DNA from 4 places in the Bradyrhizobium sp. ORS 111 genome. Region 1 is predicted to be linked to each of the others. Evidence: predicted binding sites of a transcription regulator. Region 1 holds the regulator's gene; each other region holds the start of a gene.

Region 1 (7,691 bases):
CTGCCGGAAGAGACGGTCGCGCTCGATGCCGCCTATCACCGCACGCTGGCACGCGATGTCGCCGCGCGGCGCACGCAGCCGCCGCAGCCGATGTCGGCGATGGACGGCTATGCGGTGCGCGCGGCCGCTGCGTCCGACCTGTCGGCTAGGCTGCGGGTGATCGGCGAAGTCGCGGCCGGGCGGCCGTTCGAGCGCACGGTCGGCGTGGGCGAAGCGGTACGGATCTTCACCGGCGGCGTGATCCCCGACGGCGCTGACGCCGTCATCATCCAGGAAGATACCAGGACTGACGGCGACCACATCACGATCACCGAGGCCGCCGCGAAGGGACGGCACATCCGCCTCGCGGGCGTCGACTTCCGCGAGGGCGATGTGCTCCTTGCGGCCGGCAGCCGCCTCTCCGACCGCGCGCTGTCGCTCGCCGCGGCCATGAACTATCCGGAACTCGCCGTGCGCCGCCGGCCGAAGGTCGCGGTGCTGGCAACCGGCGACGAGCTGGTGATGCCGGGCTGCAGCCCCGGCCCCGGCCAGATCGTCTATTCCAACGGCTACGCGCTGCGGGCGCTGGCCCGCGCCGAGGGCGCAGAGACCGTCGATCTCGGGATCGCTGCCGACACGGTGGCGGCCACCACCTCCGGTATCCGCCGGGCACGGGAGGCGGACGCCGACATCCTGATCACCACCGGCGGCGCCTCCGTCGGCGACCATGATCTCGTCAAGCAGTCGCTGGAGGCCGAGGGCGTCCAGATGGCGTTCTGGCGGATCGCGATGCGGCCGGGCAAGCCAATGATGCACGGCCGATTGGGAACGATGCGGGTGATCGGCCTGCCCGGAAATCCGGTGTCGTCCTATGTCTGCGCCTTCCTGTTTCTGGTGCCGTTGATTCGGGCCCTCAGCGGCCGAAACGTGATTCATCATGTCCGCAAGAGCGCCCTGCTCGGCCATGACCTCGCCGCCAACGATCAGCGCGAGGACTATCTCCGGGCCCGCCTCGAGGAGCGTGGCGACGGCACGTTGATCGCAACACCCGTCAGCCAGCAGGACAGCTCGCTGCTGGGAAATCTCGCTGCGGCACGGGCACTTGTGATCCGTCCGCCGTTCGCACCCGCGGCCGTCCAAGGCGAGGCGTGCGAGATTCTGACACTGCCCGAATGAGACGTTGCCGCCGCGCCGATCAGGCACTGTCGGCTGCATTCACCGGAAATTAAGTGGTTGCGGAACACATATCGAACATATAGTGTCCGTTCATGATTTGTTTCGAGTACTGGTGTCCACGAATGGGAGCGCACTGAGGAGTGTCAGAAGTTTTCGCGCTCCCGATCAGGCTCCCTGAAGGTCTCGGAATCGAACGACGCTATCAACCGGGGGAATACTCGAGATGCTCACGCGCAAACAGTACGAACTTCTGCGTTTCATCAATGAACGTCTGAAAGAGGCCGGCGTCCCGCCCTCCTTCGACGAGATGAAGGATGCGCTCGACCTGCGCTCGAAGTCCGGTATCCACCGCCTCATTACAGCGCTGGAAGAGCGCGGCTTCATCCGCCGCCTGCCGAACCGCGCCCGCGCCATCGAGGTGATCAAGCTTCCCGAGCTGTCGGCCGGCGGCAGCAACGGCCGCCGCGGCTTCACCCCGAGCGTGATCGAGGGCACGCTCGGCAAGCGCAGCAGCACGCCGCCGATCGCCGAGGATGATGGCAACCGTCCGGTCGCCGTCCCCGTGATGGGCCGGATTGCGGCCGGTACGCCGATTGAGGCACTGCAGACGCGCAGCCATACCATCAGCGTGCCACCGGACATGCTCGGCGCCGGCGAGCATTATGCCCTGGAGGTGCGTGGCGACTCCATGGTCGACGCCGGCATCCTCGACGGCGATATGGCGCTGATCCAGCGCAACGACACCGCCAATACCGGCGACATTGTGGTGGCGCTGATCGACGAGGAGGAAGCGACGCTAAAGCGTTTCCGGCGCCGCGGCGCATCGATCGCGCTCGAGCCGGCCAACACCGCCTATGAAGTGCGCATCCTGCCGCCAAACCGCGTGCGAATCCAGGGCAAGCTGATCGGGCTCTATCGCAAATACTGACCGCGCCCCTGGTCCAGGCGCGACCGCGTGCAGCGCGTCGTGCGTATGTGCAGTCGCACATCCATTGCGAGGGAACGAGCAGCGCGCAACGCCGTTGCTTCATGGACTGCGCTGCGTGAGTGCCTCCGGCGCGTCCTGATACCACCGGGACGGTGTAGCGTGTTTGTGATCGGAGGCTCGCGCGGCCAGTCGTACAATCGCCCAGAAACGGGAAGAACCTCGTTTGCTGTCGTCCACTCTGGTAGAGGCCCACGCCTCAGGAGAGGCACGGGTCGCTATCTCGAAATGAGGAGCCATCCGATGTGTGACTATAGTCTGCACGCCGTGGCATCGCGCCCCGCCATTGTCGGAGAGACGCTGATCACCACGACATTCCGCGGCACGTCAACCCGCGGCTTTGCTTCGGAGAGCGATCCGACTGTCGCGGTCTGCATGCTGCCCGGCACCGAGCTCGCGTTCGTCGAGAACGTCCGCTACGACAGCCGCTGGATCTGGACCAAGACAATCGGCTTCCGCGTCGGCGTGTTCAACGAAGTCGAGCCCGACGTGCCCGATCGTCATCATGATGCGGTCGAATTCCCCGACGGCAGCCACGTGCTGGTGACCCAGCTCGTCGAAGGACAACGCGTCACCGTGCTGCAGCTACCTGCCCTCCACCCGCCCGTCGTCGAGAAGCCGAAGGCGGTCGAGCGGCGGCCCTCTGCATTCGCGTCGCTGTTTTTGGGTTGAGCGCATCATGGCCGCTGGATGAATTGTCCGGCGGCGGTGACCTAAGCGATTTCGAGCGACCCCGGACTTAAGGCTCCGGGGCGCATCGGGGATTTGCGTTAGACCGCGCCTTGGCGCATCATCGGACACGGACAAGGACGTGCTCGGTGGTCGACAAGGTCACATGGCAAAGGGCTGGACGCGTCACGGAGCCGGGCCGCTACATGTTCCGGTTCGGCTGGCTGACGGTGACGGCCGACGACCTGAAGGTCTGGCAGCAATTTCCCGAAGCGACGTTCACCCTCGTCAGAAAGCCAAACGCGAACCCGGACTCGGACGAGTACCATCTCGGCGCCTTTGACCTGCCGACCACCACTCCTCTGCCCGATCAGCCTTAGTCGTCGCCTTGCAGATCAGCCTCTGCCGGGGTCGCGTCGACCGCCGGGCGCGGCGCGCGGCCGGGTACGCGCAGCGTGGCCTCGTCCTCGGTATCGCCGGGAACCGCCGGCGACCACGGCCGGTCGATCCCGCCGGGCCTGACCGCATCGACGGCAAAGCCGCCGCCGGTGCGGCGCAGCATCAGGGCGCCGTGGCGCCGCAGCCGCTCGGCATCGATCACGGAGGCCGCGCAGCCCTGCGGCACCGGACGGGCCGTCAGAATCAGCGCCGCCCGCTCGCAATCGTCGACCAGCGCCTCGGGCCGCATCGCCAACGAAACCAGCATGCCTCCGGTCCCCTCAGCCACGCAGCCGCTCTCGTCGCAGGAGACCCCGTCCGCGAGCGAGGGATCGGCGGCCGTCCGCGCATCGGCATCCGCCGCCAGCCATTCCTTCACCAGAAAGGCATCCTTGCCGCTTCGCATCAGATGCAGCCGCCCGTCGCCGCCGCGGACCGCGACATTGCGGCCGTCGGCGGAGACCAGGACGTCCGGCTGCGGCACCCGCAGCGCCCAGATCAGCGCCACCGCAAGCAGGGCCGCGCCCGACCAGCGCAGCGGCGTCCGAAGCAGGCCGAGCAGGACGAGGCCGGCGCTCGCCACGATCAGCGGCCCGGTGCCGAACGCGGCCATCCGCCCGACCGCGCCCGGCAGGGCCGCGACCCACTGCGTGACCACGATCATCCAGTCGATGCCGACGCCCATGATCGCCCAGAACACGCCGTCGAACCCGAACGGCATGGCTGCGAGCCCGAGCAGGCCCGCCGGCATCACCACCGCCGACACCACCGGCATCGCCGCGAGATTGGCGAGCAGCCCGTAGGGCGTCACGCGATGGAAATGGAAGGCGGCATAGGGCGTGGTCGCGAGCCCGGCGACCAGCGAGGCCAACACCAGCATCGCGATCTCACGCCCGCCCCACAACGCCACCCGCGCCGTCACCGAATGATCGGGTGAGGCGAGCAGGCTCGGCATCCCGATCTGCACCAGCGCCACCAGCCCGAGGGTCGCCGCAAACGACATCTGAAAGCTCGGATGCACCAGCGCTTCGGGCGCGATCACGAGCACGATCAGCGCAGCCACCGCCAGCGTGCGAAAGGTGATCGCACGGCGGTCGACGATCACGGCGATCAGCACCACCGCCGTCATGAAAAACGATCGCTGGGTCGCGACCTCCGCCCCTGACAGCATGAGGTAGAAGGCGGCGGCGACGAGCGCCGCGGCGGCCGCCCATTTCTTGATCGGATGGCCCGCCGCGAGCGCCGGGAACAGCGCGAGCAGCGCGCGCACGGCAAAGAACACCACGCCCGCGACGACGGCCATGTGGTAGCCGGAGATCGACAGCACGTGGCCAAGCCCCGAGATGAACATCGCGTCGTTGACCGGCGCCGTGATCGCATCGCGCCGGCCGGTGAGCAGCGCGGTCGCGATCGCGCGCTGGTCGCCGTCGAGCGTGGTGCGGATGCGTGCATCGATCGCGTCGCGCAGGCCCTGCATGAGGGCGGAGTAGCGCAAGGCGAGGCCGCCGCTCGCCGGCGGCTCCGTCGTCTTGACCGAGCCCATCACGAAGCCGGAGGCGCCGATGCCCTGGAAATAGAGATCGCGGCCGAAATCATAGGAGCCCGGGCGCTGCGGGCCGAGCGGCGGCAACAGCCGCGCCTTCAATTGGACGAAGCTGCCGACTTCTGGGGCGGTGCCCTTCTTCACCGAAAGCCGTACGCGCTCGAGCTTCGTCGTGTCGCGCGGGCTCTCGATCGAGACGACACGTAACACGAAGCGGTCGGTCTTCTCGCGGATATCGCGCGTCTCGACGAAGCCGGTCAGCGCCACCGAGAACATCGGCCGCGCCAGCACGGTATGCGCGACGCGCGCCGTCCTCCAGGTCGCGGTGGCGAAGCCCGCGGCCACCGCTGCCACCATCACGATCACCGGAAACAGCCGCTGCCGCCTCAGCAGGAACGCGAGAACACACAACGCGACCGCGACGGCGCCGGTGACCCACAGCACCGGCTCATGCTCGGCCGCGAAATAGAACGCGATGCCGGTGCCGAATGCCACCGGCACCCATGGCAACAGCCGTCCGGCGCCGGCCTCGGCGCGGGCCCACTGCCGCAATGTCTCGACGACGGGCGGCCAGACGCTGAGGCGCGCCGGGACGTAGCCACCGGCCGGAATGGCCGCGCGCGGCGGCCATGTCCCCGCGTAGCCGCGTTTGCCGCCCGGCGTCGTGCCCTGCTCCGCCATCTCGCTTGCGATCCCTGCCGGGTCGCAAAGCTAGCGGATGCCGCAGTCAGCCGACTAGCGGAACGAAGCGGAAACGCCTGCGGGACACCACTGCTGATCGAGAAGGGAGGATTGAAGGGTTAGCCCTTCCCGCCGACTTCCTTGGCGAAGGTGTCGCGCAGGCCGATCGTCCGATTGAACACGAGCTTGTCGGGGGTGGAGTCCGGATCGCGCACGAAATAGCCCTGCCGCTCGAACTGCATCGCCTCGGGCGAATTGCTTTCGGCGATCGCCGGCTCGACGCGCGCGTCCGTCAGCACCTCGAGCGACTGCGGGTTGAGGTCGGCGGCGAAATCGGCCGCGTTCGGGCTCGGATTGGCGAAGAGCTGGTTGTAGATGCGGATCTCCGCGGGCTTCGACTGTGCCGCCGGCAGCCAGTGCATCGTCGCCTTCACCTTGCGGCCGTCGGGCGCATTGCCGCCCTTGGTCGCGGGATCGTAGGTGCAGCGCAGCTCGACGATCTCGCCGGCGTCGTTCTTGACCACGCTCGTGCACTTGATGAAATACGCATAGCGCAACCGCACCTCGTTGCCGGGCGAGAGGCGGAAGAACTTCTTCGGCGGGTTCTCCATGAAGTCGTCGCGCTCGATATAGAGCTCGCGGCCGAACGCGATCTTGCGGGTGCCGGCCTCCGGATTGTCCGGGTGGTTAATGGCCTCGATCTCCTCGACCTGCCCGTCCGGATAGTTCTCGATCACGACCTTCAGCGGCCGCAGCACCGCCATACGGCGCAGCGCGGTGCGGTTGAGCTCCTCGCGGATGCAGAATTCGAGCATGCCGACGTCGACCACGCTGTTGGCCTTGGCAACGCCGATCCGCTTGATGAATTCACGCACCGCGGCCGGCGGCACACCGCGCCGCTTCAGGCCGGCGATGGTCGGCATGCGCGGGTCGTCCCACCCCGAGACATGGCCGTCGCGCACGAGCTGGGTCAGCACGCGCTTGGACAGCAGCGTGTAAGTCAGGTTCAGCCGCGCGAACTCATACTGATGCGGCTTCGACGGCACCGGCAGCTTGTCGAGCAGCCAATCGTAGAGCGGCCGGTGATCCTCGAATTCGAGCGTGCAGATCGAATGGGTGATGCCCTCGATGGCGTCCGACTGGCCGTGGGCGTAGTCGTAGCTGGGATAGATCGCCCATTTGTCGCCGGTGCGCGGATGGTGGGCGTGCAGGATGCGATACAGCACGGGATCGCGCAGGTTGATATTGCCTGCGGCCATGTCGATCTTGGCGCGCAGGACCCGGGCGCCGTTCGGAAACTCGCCCGCCTTCATGCGGCGGAACAGGTCGAGGTTCTCCTCGACGGAGCGCTCGCGGAACGGCGAGTTCTTGCCGGGCTCGGTCAGCGTGCCACGCGAGGCACGAATCTCCTCCTGCGACTGGTCGTCGACATAGGCATAGCCGGCTTTGATCAGGCCCTCGGCCCACTCGTACAGCCGCTCAAAATAGTCGGAGGCGAAGAACAGGTTGGTTCCCCAATCGTAGCCGAGCCAATGGACGTCGGCCTGGATGGAATCGATGTATTCCTGCTCCTCCTTGGTCGGATTGGTATCGTCGAAGCGCAGATTGCACTGGCCGGCGAACTCCTGGGCGATGCCGAAGTTGAGGGCAATCGACTTGGCGTGGCCGATGTGCAGATAGCCGTTCGGCTCCGGCGGGAAGCGCGTCACGATCCGGCTGTGCTTGTGGGAGGAGAGATCGGCCTGGACGATGTCGCGGATGAAGTCGCGCCCTGCCTCTGCCGTCGCCGTATCAGTCGTCATCTATAGGTTCCCTGGAGGAGTCTGGCCGACCTTCTGCCAAATTCGTGCCGCTGGGCCAAGTCTCGTTTCCAAGCCTGGTTTGAGGCCGTTGACCCAACCTAGGCTTTAGTTATGTCCGGTTCCTGCTATACACCACCGCCGTTCACGCATACGCCTCGTCCGATCATGACCGAATCCGTCGTTACCCGTTTCGCCCCCTCACCCACCGGCTTCCTCCATATCGGAGGTGCCCGCACCGCGCTGTTCAACTGGCTCTATGCCAAGAAGCGCGGCGGCAAGATGCTGCTCCGGATCGAGGATACCGACCGCGAACGCTCAACCAAGGAAGCCATCGACGCGATCCTGGACGGCCTGCGGTGGCTCGAGCTCGATTGGGACGGCGAGGTCATCTACCAGTTCAGCCGCGCCGCTCGTCATC
Region 2 (7,691 bases), 3.3 Mb from region 1:
ACGCTCGGCAACCACGCCTGGAATCAGAAGGAAGCGCTGGTGTTCATTGAGCGCGCGCCGCGGCTGATCCGCCCGCTGAATTTTCCGCGCCATTCGCCCGGTCGCGGCGCTGCGCTGATCGACACCAAGAACGGCAAGCGTGCGCTGGTCATCAACGCGATCGGTCGCGTGTTCATGGAGCCGTCCGCCAACGATCCGTTCGCGGCAATCGAGCGCGAGCTCGAAGCATGTCCGTTGCGCCGGGGCGCCGACGCCATCGTGGTCGACTTCCACGGTGAAGCAACCAGCGAGAAGCAGGGCATGGGCTACTTCTGCGACGGCCGCGTCAGCCTCGTGGTCGGCACCCATACCCATGTGCCGACCGCCGATCACCAGGTGCTGCCCGCCGGCACCGCCTATATGAGCGACGCCGGCATGACCGGCGACTATGATTCGGTGATCGGCATGCAGAAGGAGGAGCCGCTGCAGCGCTTCCTCACCGGCATTCCGTCCGCCCGCTTCGAGCCGGCGTCGGGACCCGCAACGCTGAGCGGGGTCGCGGTCGAAACCGACGATGCGACCGGGCTTGCGCTGAAGGTCGCGCCGGTGCGCGCCGGCGGCCGGCTTGCGCCCGCGGTGCCGGAGTTCTGGGTAAAGTGAGGATCGAATTGCTGCCCCCGTTCGTCATTGCGAGCGGAGCGAAGCAATCCATCTCACGGCAAGTGACGAAATGGATTGCTTCGTCGCTATCGCTCCTCGCAATGACGGCTCGTCCGGGCTACGGGGTGCTCGCTTAGCTCTGCCGGAAGCCCATCCGGAATGCGCCCCAGTGCTGGCCGCCGACGACAATCGGCGATGACAGGTCCTTCATCAGCACGAAATTGCCGCCGCCCATGTCGCGGCGATAGGTCTGCAACAGGAACGACTTTGTGTTTGCCGCCACCTTCTTCACCGCGCGATCGTTGAACAGGCGGCGGTTGCGGCAATTGGCGTTGTTCCAGACCGGATCGGGGCCTTGCGGCAGCCGGTAGTTCGGATTGTGCGTCGGCAGATAGCCGCCCTTGGCCCAGGCGACGCAGAACACGATGCGCGGGTCGCTCTTCTGGATCGGATCCTGGATCGCGGGCAGCACGCGGTCGGTGAAGGCCACGTAGTCGGTGAGATACTGCTTCGGATCGGTGCCTGCTATCTCCCGGTACTTCTCGTCCATCAATTGTGCGAGTGTGATCTCGCCGCGCGCGATCGCGTGCTCGAACAGCTCCGAGATCTGCTTTGCGGTCTCGATCACGACGCGGATCAGCGGCGCGTCCGAGGTCTGTACACCGCTGTCTGCGATCATCGCGATCAAGTGTTCCGAGGTTTCGAGCAGTTTCGTCACCCGCTCGTCGGCGTGCTTGAGGTCACGCGAGGAGAGTTCGACGCCTTTGGCAAGCTCGTTCAGTTCCGCGATCACGGTGTCGCAATGACCGAGATTCGAGGTCGCGGCGCGCGCCACGCTGTCGATCTCGGCGCCCACGGATGAAAAGCCTTCCTGCACGCGCATGATGATGCCGGAAATCTGTCGGGCGCCTTCGCCGGCGCTCTTTGCGCGCAGCGAGGCATCGCTGCTCTCGCCGATCAGGCTGCTGATCTGGCCGTCGAGATCGCGCACGGTGTCGGAAATCTGATGCGTCGCCTGGCGGGTCGCCTCCGCCAGGCTCTTCACTTCGCTTGCGACCACGGCAAAGCCACGACCGGCGGTGCCGGCGCGCGCGGCCTCGATGGTGGCATTGAGAGCGAGCAGGTTGGTCTGCTTCGCGATCGCCTCGATCGAACCCGAGACCTTGGCGACTTGGCTCAGCGCCGAGCCGACCGCGGCAAGCCGTGCCTCGATCCGTCCGACCGCCGCAACGAGCTCTGCGATGTGACCGACCGCGGTCTCGACCACGCTGCGAGATTCCGCGATCTGGCCGACCGCGGCGGATGTGGTCGATTGCACCGCCTGCGACGCATTGGCGATGTCGTGATTGGCCGAGACCATGGTCTCGGCGGTCTCCTGCAAATGGTGGAAGCGCTCCGACTGGTTGCTGACGCGACTTGCCACCTCCTGGACGTTGCCGGTGATGTCGGCCAGCTCCACACCGAGTCCGCCGATCCGGTCGGCGAGCTGGTCGATGAGCCGTTCGGCCAGCGTCCGGCCGGATGACGTGTCCAGAACTGCGGCTTGCGCGACCGACATTTTCGAGCTTCCCCCGTCAGAACCGCCCGTCGACCCGTCGCGGCATTCTCCATTCCGATCTTGAAAGCGTGATTCGCGCCGTCGGTCTTGCCTGAGCGTGCACTCGAGCTACAAGAATGGTCAAAGCTTGTAGGCGGTGCGGAAGCCGCCCCAGTGCCGGCCGCGCACGCGGATCGGCACGTCGATCTCGCGCATCATCACGGTCGTGCCGTTGCCCATGTCGCGCGCGTAGGTCTGGATCAGATAGGCGCGCTGGTTGCGGCCGGCGGCAAGCCCAGCCGGGTCGTTGAAGATGCGGCGGTTGCGGGAGTTGGCCGTGTTGTAGGCGACGTCGCCGGGGCGCTGCGGATGCGAGTAGAGCTTGTTGTGGACGGGCAGGTAGCCGTTCTGGTCGATCGCGACGCAGAACGCCATCCGCGGATCCCTGGCGAGGAATGCCTCCTGGAACGGCGGCAGCGCGCGATCCGCCCAATCGAGCATCCTGGTGCGGTACTGCACCGGATTGGTGCCCGGTATCTCGACATAGTCGGTGTCGAACAGGTCGTCGATCGCCACCGCGCCGCCGGCGACCGCGTTGTCGAAGATCTTGGTCAGCGCGCTGCCTGCCTCCATCGCGCGGGTGACGAACTCGGTGTTCTCCTCGTGGATCGCCCACATTCTGTCTTCGATCTTCTCGCGCAGCGCGGCGGTCGGAGCCTCGAACCGCGCTTGTGCGCCGGCCTTGGAGCGCTCGCCGATCCTGATCCGGCAGACGCCGATATCCTGCAAGGTCGCGCTCAGGCTCTCATGTGTCGGGAGCTCGTCGGCCTCGGCCCCGCCGATCAGGATGCCGTCCATCGCGAGCTCGTAGACCGGCGCGGTGACGCTGCCGCGCGCGGTCGTGATCTCGATCTTGAAGCTGCAGGGGAGACGTTCGTTCTTGCGCGGATCGCCGCGCTCGTCCTGGCGCAGCAGCACCGCGCAGCGCGCCTTCAGCTTCTGGGCGAAGGCGGTCACGGCCTTGCCGGCCCTGGCGACATTGTCGCCGTGCCTTGCTGCTTCCTGCGTTGCGCTGTCGATCTCGCCGGCGCTGGTGCCGACCGAGACGATGAAGTGAGATGCGGATGCGGCGTTCTGGCCGATCTCGCCGGTGATCTGGTTCTGCTCGACCACCGCGCCGTTGACATGCTCGAAGACCGGGCGGATCGCCTCGATCGCCTGCGAGATGCGGTGCACCGCGTCCGCCGAGCCGGTCGCGTCCTTCTGCAATGCCTCGATCTTCTTGGTGATCTCCTCGGTCGCGCTCTGGGTCTGCACCGCGAGCGCCTTGACCTCGGTTGCGACCACGGCAAAGCCCTTGCCTGCGGCGCCGGCGCGTGCCGCCTCGATCGTCGAGTTGAGCGCGAGCAGCGTGGTCTGGCGCGCGATCTGCGCGATCAGATTGACGACGTTGCCGATCGCGGCCGAGGATTCGCGCAGGCGATCGACATTGGCGGTGGCCTCGCGCGCCGCGGCCGCGGCGTCATCGGCCAATCTGCTGGCGTTGCGCACCTGCTGGCCGATGCCCTCGGCGGAATGGGTGAACCTGTCGGCGGCCTCCGAGAATGTCGTCGCGGTGCTCTGCGCGGCGGTGGTGCGGCCGGTCAGCGCGTCGGTGCGTGCCCGGATGGTCGCGAGTGTCGCGGCGGTGGCGTCGGCACCGGCGGCCACCGAACCCGCGGCGCGCTCGAGCTGACGGATCATGCCGCCGAGCTCGAGTTCCAATAGTTCCAGGATCTCCCGCGCCGAATCGCTTTCGGTCGAGGTGATGGCTTCGGGCGCGGTGTTCGCGGCCGGAACTTCTGATTTCACGGCGGGCGCAACCGGCTCCGGCCCTCGCCTTCGAAACAAACCGAACGCCATGGGGACCCTTGGGTATGGGAATTGGGACGGCCGATCCTCTCATCCGGGCATGAAGTCATGGTTAACAGGTGCCTGATATTCCGGCATGCGGTAGTATCTGCAACGGAACGTCCCGCCGATCTTTGATTTTGGCCGGTGGGGGCCTATAAGGCCGCGTTTTCCATCCCCCTTTGACCTGACGCTTCGAAGAGACCTCGCATGGCCGGCCATTCCCAATTCAAGAACATCATGCACCGCAAGGGCCGGCAGGATGCCCAGCGGTCGAAGCTTTTCGGCAAGCTGGCGCGCGAAATCACCGTGGCGGCCAAGCTGGGCACGCCGGATCCGGCGATGAATCCGCGTCTGCGCGCCGCCGTGGTCGCGGCGCGCGCCGAGAACATGCCCAAGGACAACATCGAACGCGCCATCAAGAAGGCGGCCGGCAGCGATGGCGAGAACTACGAAGAGATCCGCTACGAGGGCTATGGTCCCGGCGGCGTCGCCGTGATCGTCGAGGCGCTGACCGACAACCGCAACCGGGCCGCCTCCGACATCCGCTCCTTCTTCACCAAATCCGGCGGCAATCTCGGCGAAACCGGCTCGGTCGCCTTCATGTTCGACCGCACCGGTATCATCGAATACGACAAGAGCGTCGCCTCCGACGACGCCATGCTGGATGCGGCGATCGAGGCCGGCGCCGACGACGTGGTCTCCAGCGAAAGCGGCCACGAGGTCTATGCCTCGCAGGACACCTTCCGCGAGGTCGCCAAGGCGCTGGAGGCGAAGTTCGGCGAGCCGCGCAAGGCGGCGCTGACCTGGAAGCCGCAAAACACCGTTTCGGTCGACGATGAGACCGGCGAAAAGCTGTTGAAGCTGATGGACGTGCTGAACGAGCACGACGACGTGCAGAACGTGTTCGCCAATTTCGAAGTGTCCGACGCGCTGATCGCGAAGATGGGTGGCTGACGCGCTTGATCGGAACTGCCGCGGCGTACTGGACCCCGCATTCGCGGGGATGACGAGCGGGCAGGACAAGCGGGGCAGGGGATGACGCTCCGTTTGTGTTTCGTTCCCGGTGCGCAGGCGGTATCACTCCCCCATGACATCGCAGCCGATTCGCTCCCCCGTCCGCATCATCGGTATCGATCCGGGCCTCCGCCGCACCGGCTGGGGCGTGATCGAGACCGAGGGCAATCGGCTGGTCTACATCGCCTGCGGTTCGGTCGAGCCGCCGGACAATCTGCCGCTCGCGAGCCGCCTGCTCGCGATCCATGAGGGGCTTGCCGCCGTGCTCGGCGATTACAAGCCGGCGGAGGCGGCGGTGGAACAGACCTTCGTCAACAAGGACGGCGCTGCCACGCTGAAGCTCGGCCAGGCCCGCGGCGTCGCCATGCTGGCGCCCGCAATGTTCGGCATTGCGATTGCGGAATACGCGCCGAACCAGGTCAAGAAGACCGTGGTCGGCGCCGGACATGCCGAGAAGAACCAGATCCAGGTGATGCTGAAGATTCTGCTGCCGAAAGCCGAGCCGCCATCCGCCGACGCGGCCGATGCGCTGGCGATCGCGATCACCCACGCGCATCACCGCCAGAGCGCCGCGCTGCGGCTGAAGGTGGCGAACCTATGAGGGGCGATTGCGCGTTCACACGACGTGAGGAGAGCACGCTCGTCAGGCTCCCTCCCCCACGCAACTGGGGTCTACCCCGGTTGCGCATCGTGAATTTACGCAAGTCAGGCAGGCCCGACTTGCGTTGGGGGAGGGTCGGGGAGAGGGGTAAGCCGCGGGCGAAGACCCATGCGATGCGACGACGACGCATCAACGAAGCTCGTACGACAATCGATCACGATGTGAGCGTCGTCCGTGCTCTGCCTCGTAAGGCGGAGCAAGCGGCACCCCTCTCCCTAGCCCTCCCCCGCAACGGGGGAGGGAACCCCTCCGCCGGTGCGTCCCTCACTGATGCTGAAGGACTCGAACGCGGCGCGAGCACCATATCCGGGGTGGCATCATGATCGGCAAGCTCAAGGGCCTGATCGATTCCTACGGCGAGGACTATGTGATCCTCGATGTCGGTGGCGTCGGTTACCAGGTGCACTGCGCCAGCCGCACGTTGCAGGCGCTGCCGTCGCCGGGCGGGGCGGCCGTGCTGTCGATCGAGACCTATGTCCGCGAGGACCAGATCAAGCTGTTCGGCTTCCGCTCGGATCATGAGCGCGAGTGGTTTCGCGTGCTGCAGACCGTGCAGGGCGTCGGCGCCAAAGTGGCGCTCGCGGTGCTCGGCACGCTGTCGCCGACCGACCTCGCAAATGCCATCGCGCTGCGCGACAAGGCGGCGGTCGCCCGCACGCCGGGGGTGGGGCCGAAGGTCGCCGAGCGCATCGTCAGCGAATTGAAGGACAAGGCGCCGGGCTTTGCCGATGTCGATCCGGCAGTGGTGCAGCTCTCGGGCGCGATCGACAACAACCGCGCGCCGCGTCCGGTGACGGATGCGATCTCCGCGCTGGTCAATCTCGGCTATGGCCAGCCGCAGGCCGCCGCCGCGATCGCCGCCGCCTCGCGCAGCGCCGGTGAGAGTGCCGAGACCGCGCACCTGATCCGGCTGGGCCTGAAGGAATTGTCGAAGTGAGCTGCGTATCGAAGCCGGTCCTTTCTTTACCTCTCCCCGCTTGCGGGGAGAGGTCGGATTGCATCGCAGATGCAATCCGGGTGAGGGGGTACAGGTCTGAACGCATGTCTCGCTCGCGGATGCAGCCCCTCACCCCAACCCTCTCCCCGCAAGGGCGGGGAGAAGGAGAACAACGCTCTCGTGCTGGTTTTGCGTCATGAACACGCCCTCCCGCATCGTCACGCCCGAGCGCCGCTCCGATGACGTCGGCGACACCGCGCTGCGTCCGCAGTCGCTGACGGAGTTCGTCGGCCAGGCGCAGGCGCGCAAGAATCTCTCGATCTTCATCGAGGCGGCGAAGAAGCGCGGCGAGGCGCTGGATCACGTGCTGTTCGTCGGTCCGCCGGGTCTCGGCAAGACCACGCTGGCGCAGATCGTCGCGCGCGAGCTCGGCGTCGGCTTTCGGGCGACGTCGGGTCCCGTCATCGCCAAGGCCGGCGATCTTGCCGCACTGCTCACCAATCTCGAAGAGCGCGACGTGCTGTTCATCGACGAGATCCATCGCCTGAGCCCTGCGGTGGAAGAGGTGCTCTATCCGGCGATGGAGGATTTCCAGCTCGACCTGATCATCGGCGAGGGACCGGCGGCGCGCTCGGTGAAGATCGATCTGTCGAAGTTCACGCTGGTGGGCGCGACCACGCGCGCAGGCCTGCTCACCAATCCGTTGCGTGACCGCTTCGGCATTCCGATCCGCCTGAATTTCTACACCGAGGAGGAACTGGAGAAGATCGTCACCCGCGGCGCGCGCGTGCTCAACGTCGGCATGAGCTCCGACGGTGCCAACGAGATCGCGCGCCGCGCCCGCGGCACGCCGCGCATCGCCGGCCGCCTGTTGCGCCGGGTCAGGGATTTTGCGTCCGCAGCGGATGCCGATTCCGTCGACCGCGGCATCGCCGACCGCGCGCTGAGCGCGCTCGAGGTCGACAGCGCAGGCCTCGATGCGATGGACCGCCGCTATCTGACGACGATCG
Region 3 (7,691 bases), 120 kb from region 1:
GCCTCGACATCCCGCGCGGCCCAGTCGCGCGACATCAGCGCTTCGCGCGCGGCGGCCGGATTGGGGGACGCGCGGATCACGCGGATGACCTCGTCGATATTGGCAACCGCGATCGCCAAGCCGACCAGCTCATGGGCGCGGTCACGCGCCTTGTTGAGCAGAAACTTGGTCCGCCGCGTCACCACCTGCTCGCGGAACGCAACGAAGATCGTGAGCAGGTCCTTCAGATTCATCGTCTGCGGACGGCCGCCGTCGAGCGCCACCATGTTGGCGCCAAAGCTCGTCTGCAGCGGCGTGAACTTGTAGAGCTGGTTCAGCACCACGTCGGGCATCGCGTCGCGCTTCAGTTCGATCACGACGCGGTAGCCGTCGCGGTCGGATTCGTCGCGCAGGTCGCCGATGCCCTCGATCTTCTTCTCGCGCACCAGATCGGAGATGCGCTCGACCATCGAGGCCTTGTTTACCTGGTAGGGAATTTCGCTGATGATGATCGCTTCGCGTCCGCCGCGGATCGTGTCGATCGTCACCCGCCCGCGCATCACGATCGAGCCGCGGCCGAGATGATAGGCCGAGCGGATGCCCTGGCGGCCCAGGATGATGCCGCCGGTCGGGAAATCCGGCCCAGGAATGATGTTGATGAGTTCGTCGATCGACAGCCCGGGATTGTCGATCAGCGCGACGCAGGCGTCGACCACCTCGCCGAGATTGTGCGGCGGGATGTTGGTCGCCATGCCGACCGCGATGCCGCCGGCGCCATTGACCAGCAGGTTCGGGAATTTGGCAGGAAGAACCGTCGGCTCCTTGTGCGAGCCGTCATAGTTGTCCTGGAAGTCGACCGTGTCCCGGTCGATGTCGTCGAGCAGATGCAGCGCGATCTTGGTCAGCCGCGACTCGGTGTAGCGCATCGCCGCGGGCGGATCGCCGTCGACCGAACCGAAATTGCCCTGGCCATCAACCAACGGCGCGCGCATCGAGAAATCCTGCGCCAGACGCACCAGCGCATCGTAGATCGCCTGGTCGCCATGCGGGTGGTAGTTGCCCATGACGTCGCCGACGATACCGGCGGACTTCTTGTGCTTCTTGTCCGGCGTGTAGCCGCTCTCGTTCATCGAGTAGAGGATGCGCCGGTGCACCGGCTTCAGTCCGTCGCGCGCATCGGGCAGCGCACGCGACACGATCACGCTCATCGCGTAATCGAGGTAGGACTTTTTCATCTCGTCGAGAATGGAAACGGGACGAATATCTGAGGGCCCCGGCGGCTCGCCGGGCTTGTGGTCTTCGTTATCGGACAAAGGGGAAATCCGGTCAGTTCTACTCGGGAATCATATAGCGTATCGGGGCCGCGAAAACCACCCTCACCCGGCTTCGGCAAGCCGTTTTTCCGCTCGTTTTTTCATGGACTTACGAGGTGATCTTGGGGTTCGAGGACACCCAGGTCCGAGACACTCGTAGCGAGTGCCGAACAGCCAATGGAACCGCGTGCCTACCCGCACTTCGCCATTCGCCTTCTCTCGCTCACTGGCCAAATACCGCGGCATGCATGATCCGCCCGGGCACGAACGTGAACAGCCCGGCGATGACGAGCGCGCCAAAGAAGATGCCGATCATCGTGAACTTGTGGCGGCGGACATCGTGGGACCGTGCAGCCATCACGCCGAGCACCAGCATCACCACCGTGAAGATCGACAGCAGATGGATCGGGCTCCACGGGCCCACCAGACGGATCTGATGGATCCAGAACGAGCTCACCGCCACGACGAGCATCAGCGCTGCCCAGATCCAACCCAGGGTTCGGTGCGGCAGCGTGCCCTTGGGTGCGGCGAGCTGAATGGAGCCGAGCACGAAGGCGGCCATCGCCGCAAAGGCATGAAGCGGAATCGCAGGCGTTGCGTCGAGCAGAGGCGCAAGGCTCATGGTGACGGGCTTTCAAGGCCGGCGACAGCAACAACGCGATCGCCGGGCAATGTAAATATCATTAACATTCGATTCTGTCAAAGCGAGGAATTCACGCCCCCACTACGTAAAGTAGGTTCGACATATCAAATGCTTATCGGCGCACATTGCGAACTCATGTGAAGACGCGAACGCCACGCAACAGTTCGCTGTTCCGCGAACATAGATTTTCACGGAACAGCGGCCGGCTGAATTGTTCGCAATCGCGCGATCCCGATCAGAACGGGATGTCGTCGTCCATGTCGCTGTTGCGGCTGCCGGCGGCGACCGCGCGCCGCGGCGCGGAGCTCACCGGACCAGATGACCCGAAATCGCTGCCGCCTTCGTCGGAGAAGCTGCTGCCACCTCCGCCGCGCCCGTCGAGCATGGTCAGGTTGGAGTTGAACCCCTGTAGCACGACCTCGGTGGAGTATTTCTCGACGCCGCTCTGGTCGGTCCATTTGCGGGTCTGAAGCTGCCCTTCGATGTATACCTTGGCGCCTTTCTTGAGGTACTGCTCGGCAACCTTGCAGAGGCCCTCGTTGAAGATCACCACGCGGTGCCACTCGGTTTTTTCCTTGCGCTCGCCGGTGCCCTTGTCGCGCCAGGTTTCAGAGGTGGCGACGGAAAGGTTTGCGATCGGACGGCCGTCCTGAGTCCGCCGAATTTCCGGATCCTTGCCGAGATTGCCGACCAGAATCACCTTGTTCACGCTTCCCGCCATTGCTTCATCTCCACTCAAAACCGGGCAGCCGGACATCAGCCGCCACTCTCAACCTTCGCCACTTACTGCAGGCGTCGCGAACGACCCTATACGCCGGCACCGCCCCGCCGCCTGCGCTATTCGCGCGGCCCCTCGCCGGTTATCCCCACATATAGCATCGCGCGGTGAAATGTTCCAGCTTTGTTCCGCGCAACCTGCCGTAGCAAAATCGCTCGGGACAGAGCCGCAGCGAACAGCCGGCCAAAATCACGCCTCGTAACAACTACAGACGCGTCAATTGCTTGCTCGAGAAACACTTCTTCGCGCGAGTGTGGCTGTTCGGAGACGGCCTTTCCGGTTGAATCGTCGTATAAATGCGATCGGATGGCATGGGCGCTCGCGTCGCCGCTTCGGGACCAAGGGAAGCGGAATGGCGTCCAGACTTGCCAGCAAAGAAGCATTTGCCGGCTACAAGCAGGCGGGCCTCTATATCTGCGGCCTCGAAGCGAGGGCGGCTGTGCTGATCCCGGACGGGCTTTCGCACCTACGTAATCGACACACTCCGTAATCGACACACCTCGTCGCCTGCAGCGCTTCCGATCTCCCCCCCGGGTGGCGCGCGGTCGCCACGCCTCGAATCCCGGCTGTCCGACCGCCCAATCATGCACGACAACACTTGCACGCTGAATAACGCGCCGGCGACCGGACCACGTTGCGATTTCGGATTTCCCGATGTGGGGTCGGAACCCCTTCAAGTGTTAAGCAGTTGTAAAAAATGGAACCGATGCAACTTGTTGGCGACTGTGGCCGCGCAGTGACAGCCCTTCCGGGAAACCCGTGGTAGCTTCGGCTTCAAGTTTAGAGCTTCCGAATTCTCAGGAAGGGGGATCCCATGAAGAAGTTCCTGATCGCAACGGTCAGCATCGCCGCTCTCGGCATCACCTCCGCGTCGGCGGCCGACCTCGCCGCGCGTCCCTACACCAAGGCGCCGCCGCCGATGATCGCCGCCGTGTACGACTGGAGCGGGTGGTACATCGGCGCCAACGGCGGTTGGGGCTCGAGCCGCAATAGCTGGAACTCGGTCTCGCCGTTCCTGATCGGCGCGGAAGGCAGCCATGATGCGACCGGCGGCGTGGCCGGCGGCCAGATCGGCTATCGCTGGCAGGCGGGCACCTGGGTGTTCGGCCTTGAAGCACAGGGCGACTGGGCCGATCTGAAGGGCAGCAACGCGAGCCTCCTGTTCCCCGGCTTCATCAACACCTCGAAGATCGATGCGTTCGGCCTGTTCACCGGCCAGATTGGCTATGCCAATAACAACGTGCTGCTCTACCTCAAGGGCGGCGCCGCCGTGACCTCGAACAAGTACCGCATCAACGATCTCACCGGCGCGCTGTTTGCGAGCAGCGGCGACGACACCCGCTGGGGCGGCACCGTCGGCGTGGGCCTTGAATTCGGCTTCGCGCCGAATTGGACGGCCGGCATCGAGTACGACCACCTGTTCATGCAGGATCGTACCCTCAACTTCACCTCGCCGGTCACCGGCCTTACGGTCGCCAGCGATAGCATCCGTCAGGACGTCGATCTCGTCACCGTCCGCTTGAACTACAAGTTCGGCGGTCCGGTCGTCCCGCGCTACTGATCGAACTGACATAAGTCAGCGAAAAGGCCGGCCTCGCGCCGGCCTTTTTGTTGCCTGGAGAGCACAGGTCAGCACCCGACATGGACTCCAGATCCCGCGTTTGCCGTGCATTGTTGTTTTCTGGATACACATGTTCCCGGTTATCCGTGTAGAAGCGCACCAACGTCAGGCAACACTGCTGTGACGTTCCCTTCAAGGATTGAAGGGACAACAAGAAGAATGGGACTGGGATTTTGAAAATGAAGACCGTTTTGCTGGCGTCGGCCGGCTTGCTTGTTTTGAGTGCGTTTGCTCCGGCCTCGGCCGCGGACTTGGCGGCGCGTGCGCCCTACGTGAAGGCTCCGCCGCCGGCCGCGATCTACAACTGGACCGGCTTCTACATCGGCGGCTTCGGCGGCTATGCCAGCGAGAACGGCGACTCCGATCCGAAGATGAGCGGTGGCTTCGCCGGCGGCACGGTCGGCTACAACTGGCAGACCAGCAACATCGTGTTCGGCATCGAGGCCGATGGCGGCTGGGCTGACGTCGACGCCTCGGTGTCGGCGCTGGGTGTCACGGCGAAGAGCAAGATCGATTCGCTCGGCACCGTGCGCGGCCGCCTCGGCTTCGCTGTCGACAAGGTGCTGTTCTACGGCACCGGCGGTTACGCCTGGGCCAACAACGAGGTCAGTCTCTCCGCGCTCGGCGTGACTGTCTCGCAGAGCAACTTCCACTCCGGCTGGACCGTCGGCGCGGGCATCGAGGCGTTCTTCGCGCCGCAGTGGTCGGTCAAGGGCGAGTACCTCTATCGCAGCCTCGGCAGCGAGACCTACTTTGGTGTTCCCTCCGGCGACCTGAACCTGCACAGCGTCCAGGTCGGCGTGAACTATCACTTCGGTGGTCCGGCCGCCGCGCGCTACTGATCGACATCTACGACTCCGTCGTGGTGAAAAGGCCGGCCTCGCGCCGGCCTTTTTGCTTGGCCAGAACCGCTCTACTGACGGCTGCTGCCATCCGGCAAACTATCCGTTGATGGACCCAACACGGCACTGGAAATCCGCCGCCGTTCTTCCTACGTTCCAGTGCTCACACACCCATCGGCGCAAGGTCCCGGCATCACCGGTGACGCGCGCCCAAAAAGGCGCAAACACCAGGCGCCCGGAATCGCCGCAATGGATGAAGTGCTGAAGTCGAAGCGCCAACAGACCGCGGGCTCCTCGTCGCGTGCCATCACGATTCGCGGCGCCCGCGAACACAATCTGAAGAACATCGACGTCGAGATTCCGCGCGACAATCTCGTGGTGTTCACGGGCCTGTCCGGTTCCGGCAAATCTTCGCTCGCCTTCGACACCATCTATGCCGAGGGCCAGCGCCGCTACGTCGAATCGCTGTCGGCCTATGCACGCCAGTTCCTGGAGATGATGCAGAAGCCCGACGTCGACCAAATCGACGGCCTGTCGCCGGCGATCTCGATCGAACAGAAGACGACATCGAAGAACCCGCGCTCGACGGTCGGCACCGTCACCGAGATCTACGACTACATGCGCCTGCTGTGGGCCCGCGTCGGCGTGCCCTATTCGCCGGCTACCGGGTTGCCGATCGAGAGCCAGATCGTCTCGCAGATGGTCGATCGCGTCCTGGCATTGCCCGAAGGCACGCGGCTCTATCTGCTGGCACCTGTCGTGCGCGGCCGCAAGGGCGAGTACAAGAAGGAGCTCGCCGAATATCTCAAGAAGGGCTTTCAGCGGGTCAAGATCGACGGCACCTTCTACGAACTCGCGGAGGCGCCCGCGCTCGACAAGAAATTCCCGCATGACATCGACGTCGTGGTCGACCGCATCGTGGTGCGCCCCGACCTCGCCCAGCGCCTTGCGGAAAGCTTCGAGACCGCGCTGAAGCTCGCCGACGGCCTCGCCGTGATCGAATACGCCGACGCACCTAGCGCAGCCGCGAGCGAAGACAAGAAGAAGACCGCGAAGATCCACGACAAGAGCGGCCCCGAGCGCATCCTGTTCTCGGAGAAGTTCGCCTGCCCGGTCTCCGGCTTCACGATTCCCGAGATCGAGCCGCGTCTGTTCTCGTTCAACAACCCCTATGGCGCCTGCCCGGCCTGCGGCGGCCTCGGCGTCGAGCAGCATGTCGACGAGGATCTCGTCATCCCCGACAAGGAGGCGACCTTGCGCAAGGGCGCGATCGCGCCCTGGGCGAAGTCGTCCTCGCCCTATTACATCCAGACGCTCACCGCGCTCGGCAAGCACTACAAGTTCACGCTCGACACCAAGTGGAAGGATCTGCCGAAGAAGGTGCAGAACGCGCTGCTGCACGGCTCCGGCGACGACGAGATCAAGTTCTCCTACGAGGACGGTGTCCGCTCCTACGACACCAAGAAGCCGTTCGAGGGCGTCGTCACCAACATCAACCGCCGCTATCGCGAGACCGAGAGTGAGTGGGCGCGCGAGGAGCTCGGCAAATATTTCTCCGACGTGCCCTGCGAGGGTTGCCACGGCTACCGGCTGAAGCCGGAGGCGCTCTGCGTCAAGATCGGGGCTAAGCATATCGGCGAGATATCAGAGCTCTCGGTCAAGCGCGCCGGCGAATGGTTCGAGACGGTACCGGACGCGCTGAACGCCCAGCAGAACGAGATCGCCGCCCGCATCCTCAAGGAGATCCGCGAGCGCCTGACCTTCCTGCTCGACGTCGGCCTGAATTACCTGACGCTGTCGCGCTCCTCCGGCACACTCTCCGGCGGCGAGAGCCAGCGTATCCGCCTGGCGTCGCAGATCGGCTCGGGGCTGACCGGCGTGCTCTACGTGCTGGACGAGCCGTCGATCGGCCTGCACCAGCGCGACAACGCCCGCCTGCTCGACACTCTGAAGCGGCTGCGCGATCTCGGCAACACGGTCGTGGTCGTCGAGCATGACGAGGACGCGATCCGCCTCGCCGATTACGTGCTCGACATCGGCCCCGGCGCCGGCATGCATGGCGGCCATATCGTGGCGCAAGGCACGCCCGACCAGATCATGCGCAATCCGAAGTCGCTGACCGGCAAGTATCTGACCGGCGAGCTCTCGGTCCCCGTGCCCGATCGGCGGCCGCCGAACCATCGCCGCACCATCAAGGTCGTCAACGCCCGCGGCAACAATCTGAAAAACGTCTCGGCGGAGATTCCCCTCGGCCTGTTCACCTGCGTCACCGGCGTCTCCGGCGGCGGCAAGTCGACGCTGCTGATTGACACGCTCTACCGCGCCATCGCCCGCAAGCTCAACAATGCCAGCGAGGGCGCGGCCCCGCACGACCGCATCGAGGGGCTCGAGCATATCGACAAGATCATCGACATCGACCAGTCGCCGATCGGCCGTACCCCGCGCTCCAACCCCGCGACCTACACCGGCGCCTTCACGCCGATCCGCGAGTGGTTCGCAGGGCTCCCCGAAGCCA
Region 4 (7,691 bases), 3.1 Mb from region 1:
GCCTATCCGCCGCCCGCGGCAATCTCCGGGTAAAGATCAATCCAGTCCGGATTATCCTTCTCGATCAGCGAAACCTTCCACGCACGGGGCCACTTCTTCAGCCGCTTCTCGCGCTTAATCGCCTGTTCGATATCTTCGAAGGCCTCGAAATAGACCAGCCGATTGACGTCGTACTGCTTGGTGAAACCCTCGACGAGCTTCAGTTTGTGCTCGCCCACGCGGCGTATGAGGTCATTTGTCACACCGATGTAGAGCGTGCCGCCGATCTGGCTGGCGAGGATGTAGACGTAGTAGCTGCGTGATCCCAACTGCGCCCTCTGGGATACTGGATCGCCCGGTCAAGTGTTTAGCCCGAAGACATGGCTGACACCTGTTCGGACACATCACTGACAGGTTGGCCATCGGTCAAGTCGATTGATGCGATTTGCCAACTGGCGAAGAAGATTCCGTAGTGGCCGTCGCGATCGAGCGGCCGGATAGCAAGACGCTCGCCGAAGAAGGCCTGCGGAACTTTCCAGAACCGTCCCTTGAAGGAGATGTAGCTTCGGGTCGACGAGACGGTCCGAACCGTCTCGCCGACGTCGTATTGCACCTGCGGAAGACGCGCCGGCATCGCGCGTGAACTCGGCCGAAAGCGATCGGCGGGCACCTGCATAGCGAGCCCCTCGTGAGGCCGCTCCAGATTGTAGATCATGCGCCAGGCGTCGAGCGCGCGTTGGACCTCCGGCAAGGTGCGGAAGAGATGCATGGCAAACACTTCCGCGTTGAGGGTGCGATGGAAGCGCTCGTTCTTGCCGCGGCCCTGCGGGTGACACGGTCTGGCATGCACCACCCGGATGCCGAGCTTGAGCAGCCACACCTTCAATCCGGTCCAGCGCACGCCGGATGTGTCGCCCCAAGGTGAGCCATTATCGATATAGAAGGCGTCGGGCAGCCCATAGCGGCGGAACGTGGCCGTCAGATGCTCCTGCACCATGGGTCGCTGCTCGTTCGCACATGCCTTCAGGCACGGGACATAGCGCGAGTGATCGTCGACCACCGTCAGCGGATGGCAACGCATCCCGTTGGCGAGCGGTATGTGGCCTTTGAAGTCCATCTGCCACAATTGATTGGGAGCTTCCTTCTCGAACCGATGTCCAGGGTTGGGCGGCGCATTCTCGCTCGGCTTGATTCTGTCGTTCCGACACAGGATCCGATGCACGGTGGACGGGACAGGCACAGCCTGCCCGCCACGCTTGAGGCAATGGGCGATCTTGCGTGCTCCCCAAGCCGGATGCTTGTCGCGGACGGCGACAACTTCCGCTTCCACCACAGCGGCGCTGCGCTTGGGCATCCTCTTCGGACGGCGCGACTGATCCGCCAACTCCCGATCTCCGGCCTGCCAGCGCCTCAGCCATTTGTAGCCGACGTCAGGGCTGATCCCGAACCGGCGGCATAGCTCCCGCCGGTTCGCTCCTTCCTGCATCGCAAGACGCACGAACTCGCGTCGCTGATCCATGACTGACACCTCGCTCCACGGCATGGACGGCCTCCCGAATCGGACCAATCCAGCCATTCTTGATGTGTCAGCTATGTCTCCGAACACCTGTCAGTGATCTGTCCAGACTAAACATCAAGCCGGGCGATGACAGCGATTATGTGGTGGAATCAGCGCCTCATACTACTCCCCCGCCTGCAGCTTGCGCGGGGCGGGGAACAGCTCGGGCGGCGCGCCTTTGACGAAGCGGGGGACTTCGATCGGGGCCTCGGACTTGCTGAAGTCCAGTTCTTCGATGCGGCCGGCGCGCTTCTCGATCTTGTCGGCGGAGATCAGGATCTGCCTGACGTCCTCGTTCACCTGGCCGAAGTGGTTTTGCAGCTTCACCACACGCTCGCGCAGGCGGGCCAGATCGTCGCCGAGATGCATCACCTCGTTGCGGATCTGGTCGGCGGCGTCGCGGATCCGCGCGTCCTTCAAGATCTGCTGCATCACCTGGATCGCCAGCATCAACAGCGACGGCGATACCAGCACGACACGGGCGCGATAGGCCTTCTGGATCACGTCGTCGAAGCCGTCATGGATCTCGGCATAGACCGACTCCGACGGCACGAACATCAGCGCGGTGTCCTGGGTCTCGCCGGGGATCAGGTATTTTTCGGCGATATCGCTGACATGTTTGAGTACGTCGCTGCGCAGCCGCTGGCTGGCGAATTTGCGTTCCTCGTCGCTGCGCGCGTCGTGCAGCGCGGTCATCGCCTCCAGCGGAAACTTCGCGTCGATGCAAAGCGGCCGCTGGTCGGGCAGGTACACCACGCAATCCGGCCGCTTGCCCGATGTCAGCGTGTGCTGGAACTCGTAGGAGCCCTTCGGCAGGCCGTCCTGGACTATCGCCTCCATCCGCGCCTGGCCGAAGGCGCCGCGGGACTGCTTGTTGGCGAGCACGTCGCGCAGCGTCGTCACCTGGGTGGTGAGCTCGTTGAGGTTCTTGTGGGCATGGTCGATGATGCCGAGCCGCTCGTGCAGCATGCGCAGTGAATCCATCGTGTTGCGCGTCGATTGTTCCATCGACTGGCCGACGCGGTGGGTGACCGAATCCAGCCGCTCGTTGACGGCGCGCGCCATCTCGGCCTGCCTGCCGGCGAGCGCCTGGGCCATGGCGTCGACCCGGCCCGAAGCCTCGCTCTGGGCGCGCAGCATGTCGGCGAGCCGCTCCTCCAACTCGTCGGCGCGGATGGTCTGGGCCATCGCGAGTTCCGCGCCGCGTCGGCTCGCCCGCGCGATCACCAGGGCGATGGTCAGCAGCAGGGCCAGCGCCAGCACGCCAAGGGCGAGCAGCGCGTCGGAGACGCGGATGGGCAGGTCGCCGATGGTCAGGAGGATCTCGTTCATATCAGCAGTTGTAGCCGATTCGCCGGCGAGCGCGAACGAAGAGGGAACGCTTATGGTTAATCGTTCGTTGATTTTCTTGGTTAACCCGAGCTGAAGAAACGTGGTTAAGGCCGCCTTAACCGGTTCCGCAGCGCATTGACCCCCGCAGATCAGCGGCTTAAATCGCGCGCATGGCTATCAGAGAAATCATCATCCTGCCGGACAAGCAGTTGCGGCTGGTGTCGAAACCTGTCGAGAAGGTGACGCCGGAGATCCGCAAGCTCGCCGACGACATGTTCGAGACCATGTATGACGCGCCCGGCATCGGGCTGGCGGCAATCCAGGTCGCGCAGCCGCTGCGGCTGATCACCATGGACCTCGCCAAGCGCGACGAGAACGGCGAGACGACGCCGAAGCCGCGCGTCTTCATCAATCCGGAGATCATCGCACGTTCGGAGGAACTCTCGGTCTACGAAGAGGGCTGCTTGTCGATCCCCGAATATTACGAGGAGGTCGAGCGTCCGGCGCGCGTCCGCGTCCGCTTCCTGGATCTTGACGGCAAGCTGCACGAAGAGGACGCCGAAGGGCTCTATGCCACCTGCATCCAGCACGAGATCGACCATCTCAACGGCGTGCTGTTCGTCGACTATCTGTCCAAGCTCAAGCGCGACCGCGTCCTGAAGAAGTTCACCAAGGCCGCCAAGCGCGTGGCGGAGTAGATCTGGCGTGAAGGGCGTTTTCGCTTGCGCGATATGCCCTCTCCCCCCTTGTGGGGGAGAGCTGGAGAGGTGGGTAGCCGCAAGCACCGCCGTTGCGGCTACCTCCCTCCCTAACCCTCCCCCGCAAGGCAGGGCTATCGCATATGCCGCCGTGGATGGCTGCGCACGTCCTCGGCCTCGCGGTTCGAGACGCGCCGCAAGCGGCGCTCCTCACCATGAGGGTCTACTAGCGTGCCGCAAAACAAGACTTCATCCTGAGGAGCCCGCCAAAGGCGGGCGTCTCGAAGGATGGGCCACAGGGCGTTTTTTTCCCAAATGCGATTGCCCTCCCCCGCAAGGGGGGAGGGAACGCAGCGAGTGCTGGTGATGCCTCTCCGCCTGATCTTCATGGGCACGCCCGATTTCGCCGTGCCGACGCTGCTAGAGCTGGTGGCGCACGGCCATGAGGTCGCAGCGGTCTACACCCGCGCGCCGAAGCCGGGCGGGCGGCGCGGCCTGCAATTGCAGCCGACGCCGGTCGAGCGCGAGGCGCGGCGGCTCGGCATTCCCGTGTTGACGCCGAAGACGCTGAAGACGCCGGAGGCGCTCGAAGAATTCCGCGCGCATGATGTGGATGCGGCGGTCGTGGTGGCCTATGGCATGATCCTGCCGCAGGCCATTCTCGACGCGCCGAAATTCGGCTGCTTCAACCTGCATGCTTCGCTGCTGCCGCGCTGGCGCGGCGCCGCTCCGATCAATCGCGCCATCATGGCCGGCGATGCCGAGAGCGGCGTGATGGTGATGAAGATGGATGTCGGCCTCGACACCGGCGACGTCGCGATGGCCGAGCGGCTCGCCATCACAGACACCATGACGGCATCCGATCTCCACGATGCGCTGGCGCCGCTCGGCGCCGATCTGATGGTGCGTGCGATGGGCGGGCTGGAGCGCGGGGGTTTGCAGCTCACGAAGCAGAGCGAGGACGGCGTCACCTATGCCGCCAAGATCGAGAAGGCCGAGGCGAAGATCGACTGGAGCAAGCCGGCGCGCGCGGTGCTACGGCACATTCATGGGCTGTCGCCGTTCCCGGGTGCGTGGACGGAACTGGATGATGGCGGCACGCCAGTGCGCCTGAAGCTTCTGCGCTGCGAACTGGCCAGCGGCTCGGGCGCTCCCGGCGATGTGCTCGACGACAACCTCGCGATCGCCTGTGGCGACGGCGCGGTCCGCCTGCTCGAGCTGCAGCGTGAAGGCAAGGCCCGGATGCAGGCGGCGGACTTCCTGCGCGGCACGCCGCTGAAGCCGGGGGCGAGGCTTTCGTGAGATCGTCATGCGCGGGCTTGACCCGCGCATCCATCTCGAAAAAAAGCTTGTCCTGAAGACAATGACGGCTCAACCAGATCGAACAATGCCCCGCTACAAGCTCACCATCGAATATGACGGCACGCCGTTTTCCGGCTGGCAGATCCAGGAGACCGCGCCGACGGTGCAAGGCGCGCTGGAGGCGGCGGTCAAGGCGATCTGCGGTGAAGACGTCCGCGTCCACGGTGCCGGCCGCACCGATGCCGGCGTGCATGCGCGCGGCCAAGTCGCGCATTGCGACATTGCCAAGAGCTTTCCGCCGGGCCGTTTACGCGACGGACTGAACGCGCATCTGCGTCCGCATCCGATTGCGATCCTTGCGGCCGATATCGTGCCTGACGATTTCGAGGCGCGGTTCTCGGCAACGAGGCGGCACTATCTCTATCGCATCGTCAATACCCGCGCGAACCTCGCGCTCGACATTGGGCGCGTCTGGCGCGTGCCACGCGCACTCGACGCTGCGGCCATGCACACGGCCGCGCAGCGGCTGCTCGGCAAGCATGATTTCACGACCTTCCGTGATACCGAATGCCAGGCCAGATCGCCGGAGAAGACGCTCGATCAGCTCGACGTCACGCGCGACGGCGATGCCGTGAACATCGTGACCTCGGCGCGCTCGTTCCTGCACAGCCAGGTGCGCTCGATGGTGGGATCGCTGGTCTGGGTCGGCGAGGGCCGCTGGAGCGCGGATGATCTTTCCGCAGCGCTCGCCGCCCGCGATCGCGCCGCCTGCGGCCCGGTCGCGCCGCCGGAGGGACTCTATCTGATGCGGGTGGATTATTAGAGCGGGATGAGTTTGGTCTGAATCGACTCGCGACGGCTTCGGTTGACCTCTGCCCGTCGGGGAGAGGTGACCTCCGCGGCCGGTTCAGTCGTAGGATGGGTAGAGCGAAGCGAAACCCATCACTTTCGAATCCGCGGCGCACATGATGGGTTTCGTTGCGCTCTACCCATCCCGCGGATTGATGCCGGTGGAATACGAGCCCCCAATCCCTACTGTGCATGGGGTTGTTTTCGATGTTTTGTCCAGCCGAGCGGCTGGATTACGCAAAATATCTGTCCAACACGCCCCGATATATCCGCGTCAGCTTCTCCAGGTCGGCCACCGGCGTGCGCTCGTCGATCTGGTGCATGGTCTGGCCGACCAGGCCGAACTCGATCACCGGGCAGTAGCTGGAGATGAAACGCGCGTCCGACGTGCCGCCTGAGGTGGAGAGCTCAGGCCTCCGGCCGGTGACCTCCTCGATCGCGGCGACGGCAAGGTCGGTGAACGGGCCGGGCTTGGTGACGAACACGTTGGAGTTCGACGGCAGCCATTCGATGTGGGCGCGGATGCGGTTGCCGCAGGCTTTTGCCAGACGTTCGTCGACCAACTGCCGCAGGCTCTCCTGGGTGTGGTTGTCGTTGTAGCGGATGTTGAACCTGGCGCGGGCCTGGCCGGGGATCACGTTGCTCGCGCTGTTGCCGACGTCGACGGAAGTGAATTCGAGGTTCGAGGCCTGGAATTGCGCGCTGCCGTGATCGAGCGGCTCGTCGCTCAGCGCCACGATCAGCCGCGAAATGTCCGGCACCGGGTTCGAGGCGCGGTGCGGATAGGCGACATGGCCCTGCACGCCATCGACGACAAGTGTGCCGGATTGCGAGCCGCGGCGGCCGATCTTGATCATGTCGCCGAGCACCTCGACATTCGAGGGCTCGCCCAGCACGCAATGATCGAACTTTTCGCCGCGCTCGGCGCACCACTTCAGGAGCTTGACGGTGCCGTTGATCGAGACGTCTTCCTCGTCGCCGGTGATCAGGAATGAGATCGAGCCGTTGCCGCTTTCGTGCGGCTTGCCGCCATGGTCCTTCAGATATTGTAGCACCGCGGCGACGCTGCAGGCGATGCCGCCCTTCATGTCGACCGCGCCGCGGCCATAGAGGTAGCCGTCCTTCACCTCGCCGGAGAACGCGCCGACGGTCCATGCGGACTCATCGCCGGGCGGCACCACGTCGGTGTGGCCGGCGAAGGTGAGATGCGGCGCCGCGCGGCCGATGCGGGCATAGAGATTGTCGATGTCGGCGGTGCCGGGCTCGGAGAAGGTCACGCGATGGACCTCGAAGCCTGCGGCCTTCAGCAGATTTTCCAAAACGCTGAGCGCGCCGGCATCGGCCGGCGTTACCGAAGGGCAGCGAACGAGATCGCGCGTGATCGAGATGGCGTCAGTCATGCCATCCGCTTAACACGCATGCCCGGCGGCGGGCTAGAGCTTCGGTTCCGATCGAATCAGAACCGAAGCTTTAGATTCAAGTTTGAAGTCTTTGCCGGATGCGGATCAGTCGCGCAGCAGTTCGTTGATGCTGGTCTTGGCGCGGGTGCGCTCGTCGACGCGCTTGACGATCACGGCGCAGGCGGTGGCCGGGCCGGGCTGGCCGTTCTTGAGCGGCTTGGCCGGCAGCGTGCCGGGCACCACGACCGCATATTCCGGGACCTCGCCGAGGAAGGTCTCGCCGGTCTCGCGATCGACGATCTTGGTGGAGGCGCCGAGGAAGACGCCCATCGCCAGCACCGCGCCCTTGCGCACGATCACGCCTTCGGCGACCTCGCTGCGCGCACCGATGAAGCAATCGTCCTCCACGATCACCGGCTCGGCCTGCAGCGGCTCGAGCACGCCGCCGATGCCGACGCCGCCGGAGATGTGCACGCGCTTGCCGATCTGGGCGCAGGAGCCGACGGTCGACCAGGTGTCGATCATGGTCGATTCATCGACATAGGCGCCGAGATTGACGAAGGAGGGCATCAG

Evidence for each region. Region 1 encodes LexA, which represses DNA repair genes until DNA is damaged. Its sites were predicted from a motif close to TGTTCNNNNTGTGTTCNG; they were not measured.
Region 2: ruvC (crossover junction endodeoxyribonuclease RuvC) is a predicted target of LexA. The motif match lies at 5,109-5,126, and genes of this name have one in related genera.
Region 3: P6U30_RS18605 (single-stranded DNA-binding protein) is a predicted target of LexA. The motif match lies at 2,827-2,844, and genes of this name have one in related genera.
Region 4: P6U30_RS03415 (DNA recombination protein RmuC) is a predicted target of LexA. The motif match lies at 2,901-2,918, and genes of this name have one in related genera.

The regions. Positions count from the first base shown of each region.
Region 1 is NZ_CP120701.1:3,861,683-3,869,373, reverse strand. Features, by position in the region: gene glp (gephyrin-like molybdotransferase Glp) at 1-1,155, shown strand, start outside; gene lexA (transcriptional repressor LexA) at 1,379-2,083, shown strand; gene P6U30_RS18025 (hypothetical protein) at 2,384-2,812, shown strand; gene P6U30_RS18020 (hypothetical protein) at 2,959-3,189, shown strand; gene P6U30_RS18015 (ComEC/Rec2 family competence protein) at 3,186-5,471, opposite strand; gene P6U30_RS18010 (glutamine--tRNA ligase/YqeY domain fusion protein) at 5,591-7,273, opposite strand; gene gltX (glutamate--tRNA ligase) at 7,439-7,691, shown strand, end outside.
Region 2 is NZ_CP120701.1:7,122,442-7,130,132, reverse strand. Features, by position in the region: gene P6U30_RS32870 (TIGR00282 family metallophosphoesterase) at 1-639, shown strand, start outside; gene P6U30_RS32865 (methyl-accepting chemotaxis protein) at 773-2,197, opposite strand; gene P6U30_RS32860 (methyl-accepting chemotaxis protein) at 2,318-4,078, opposite strand; gene P6U30_RS32855 (YebC/PmpR family DNA-binding transcriptional regulator) at 4,277-5,023, shown strand; gene ruvC (crossover junction endodeoxyribonuclease RuvC) at 5,157-5,684, shown strand; gene ruvA (Holliday junction branch migration protein RuvA) at 6,064-6,681, shown strand; gene ruvB (Holliday junction branch migration DNA helicase RuvB) at 6,878-7,691, shown strand, end outside.
Region 3 is NZ_CP120701.1:3,980,084-3,987,774, reverse strand. Features, by position in the region: gene gyrA (DNA gyrase subunit A) at 1-1,292, opposite strand, end outside; gene P6U30_RS18610 (DUF2306 domain-containing protein) at 1,516-1,914, opposite strand; gene P6U30_RS18605 (single-stranded DNA-binding protein) at 2,171-2,656, opposite strand; gene P6U30_RS18600 (outer membrane protein) at 3,528-4,274, shown strand; gene P6U30_RS18595 (outer membrane protein) at 4,514-5,176, shown strand; gene uvrA (excinuclease ABC subunit UvrA) at 5,426-7,691, shown strand, end outside.
Region 4 is NZ_CP120701.1:743,762-751,452, forward strand. Features, by position in the region: gene P6U30_RS03405 (GIY-YIG nuclease family protein) at 3-308, opposite strand; gene P6U30_RS03410 (IS481 family transposase) at 347-1,522, opposite strand; gene P6U30_RS03415 (DNA recombination protein RmuC) at 1,661-2,869, opposite strand; gene def (peptide deformylase) at 3,040-3,567, shown strand; gene fmt (methionyl-tRNA formyltransferase) at 3,934-4,869, shown strand; gene truA (tRNA pseudouridine(38-40) synthase TruA) at 4,955-5,692, shown strand; gene dapE (succinyl-diaminopimelate desuccinylase) at 5,952-7,118, opposite strand; gene dapD (2,3,4,5-tetrahydropyridine-2,6-dicarboxylate N-succinyltransferase) at 7,224-7,691, opposite strand, start outside.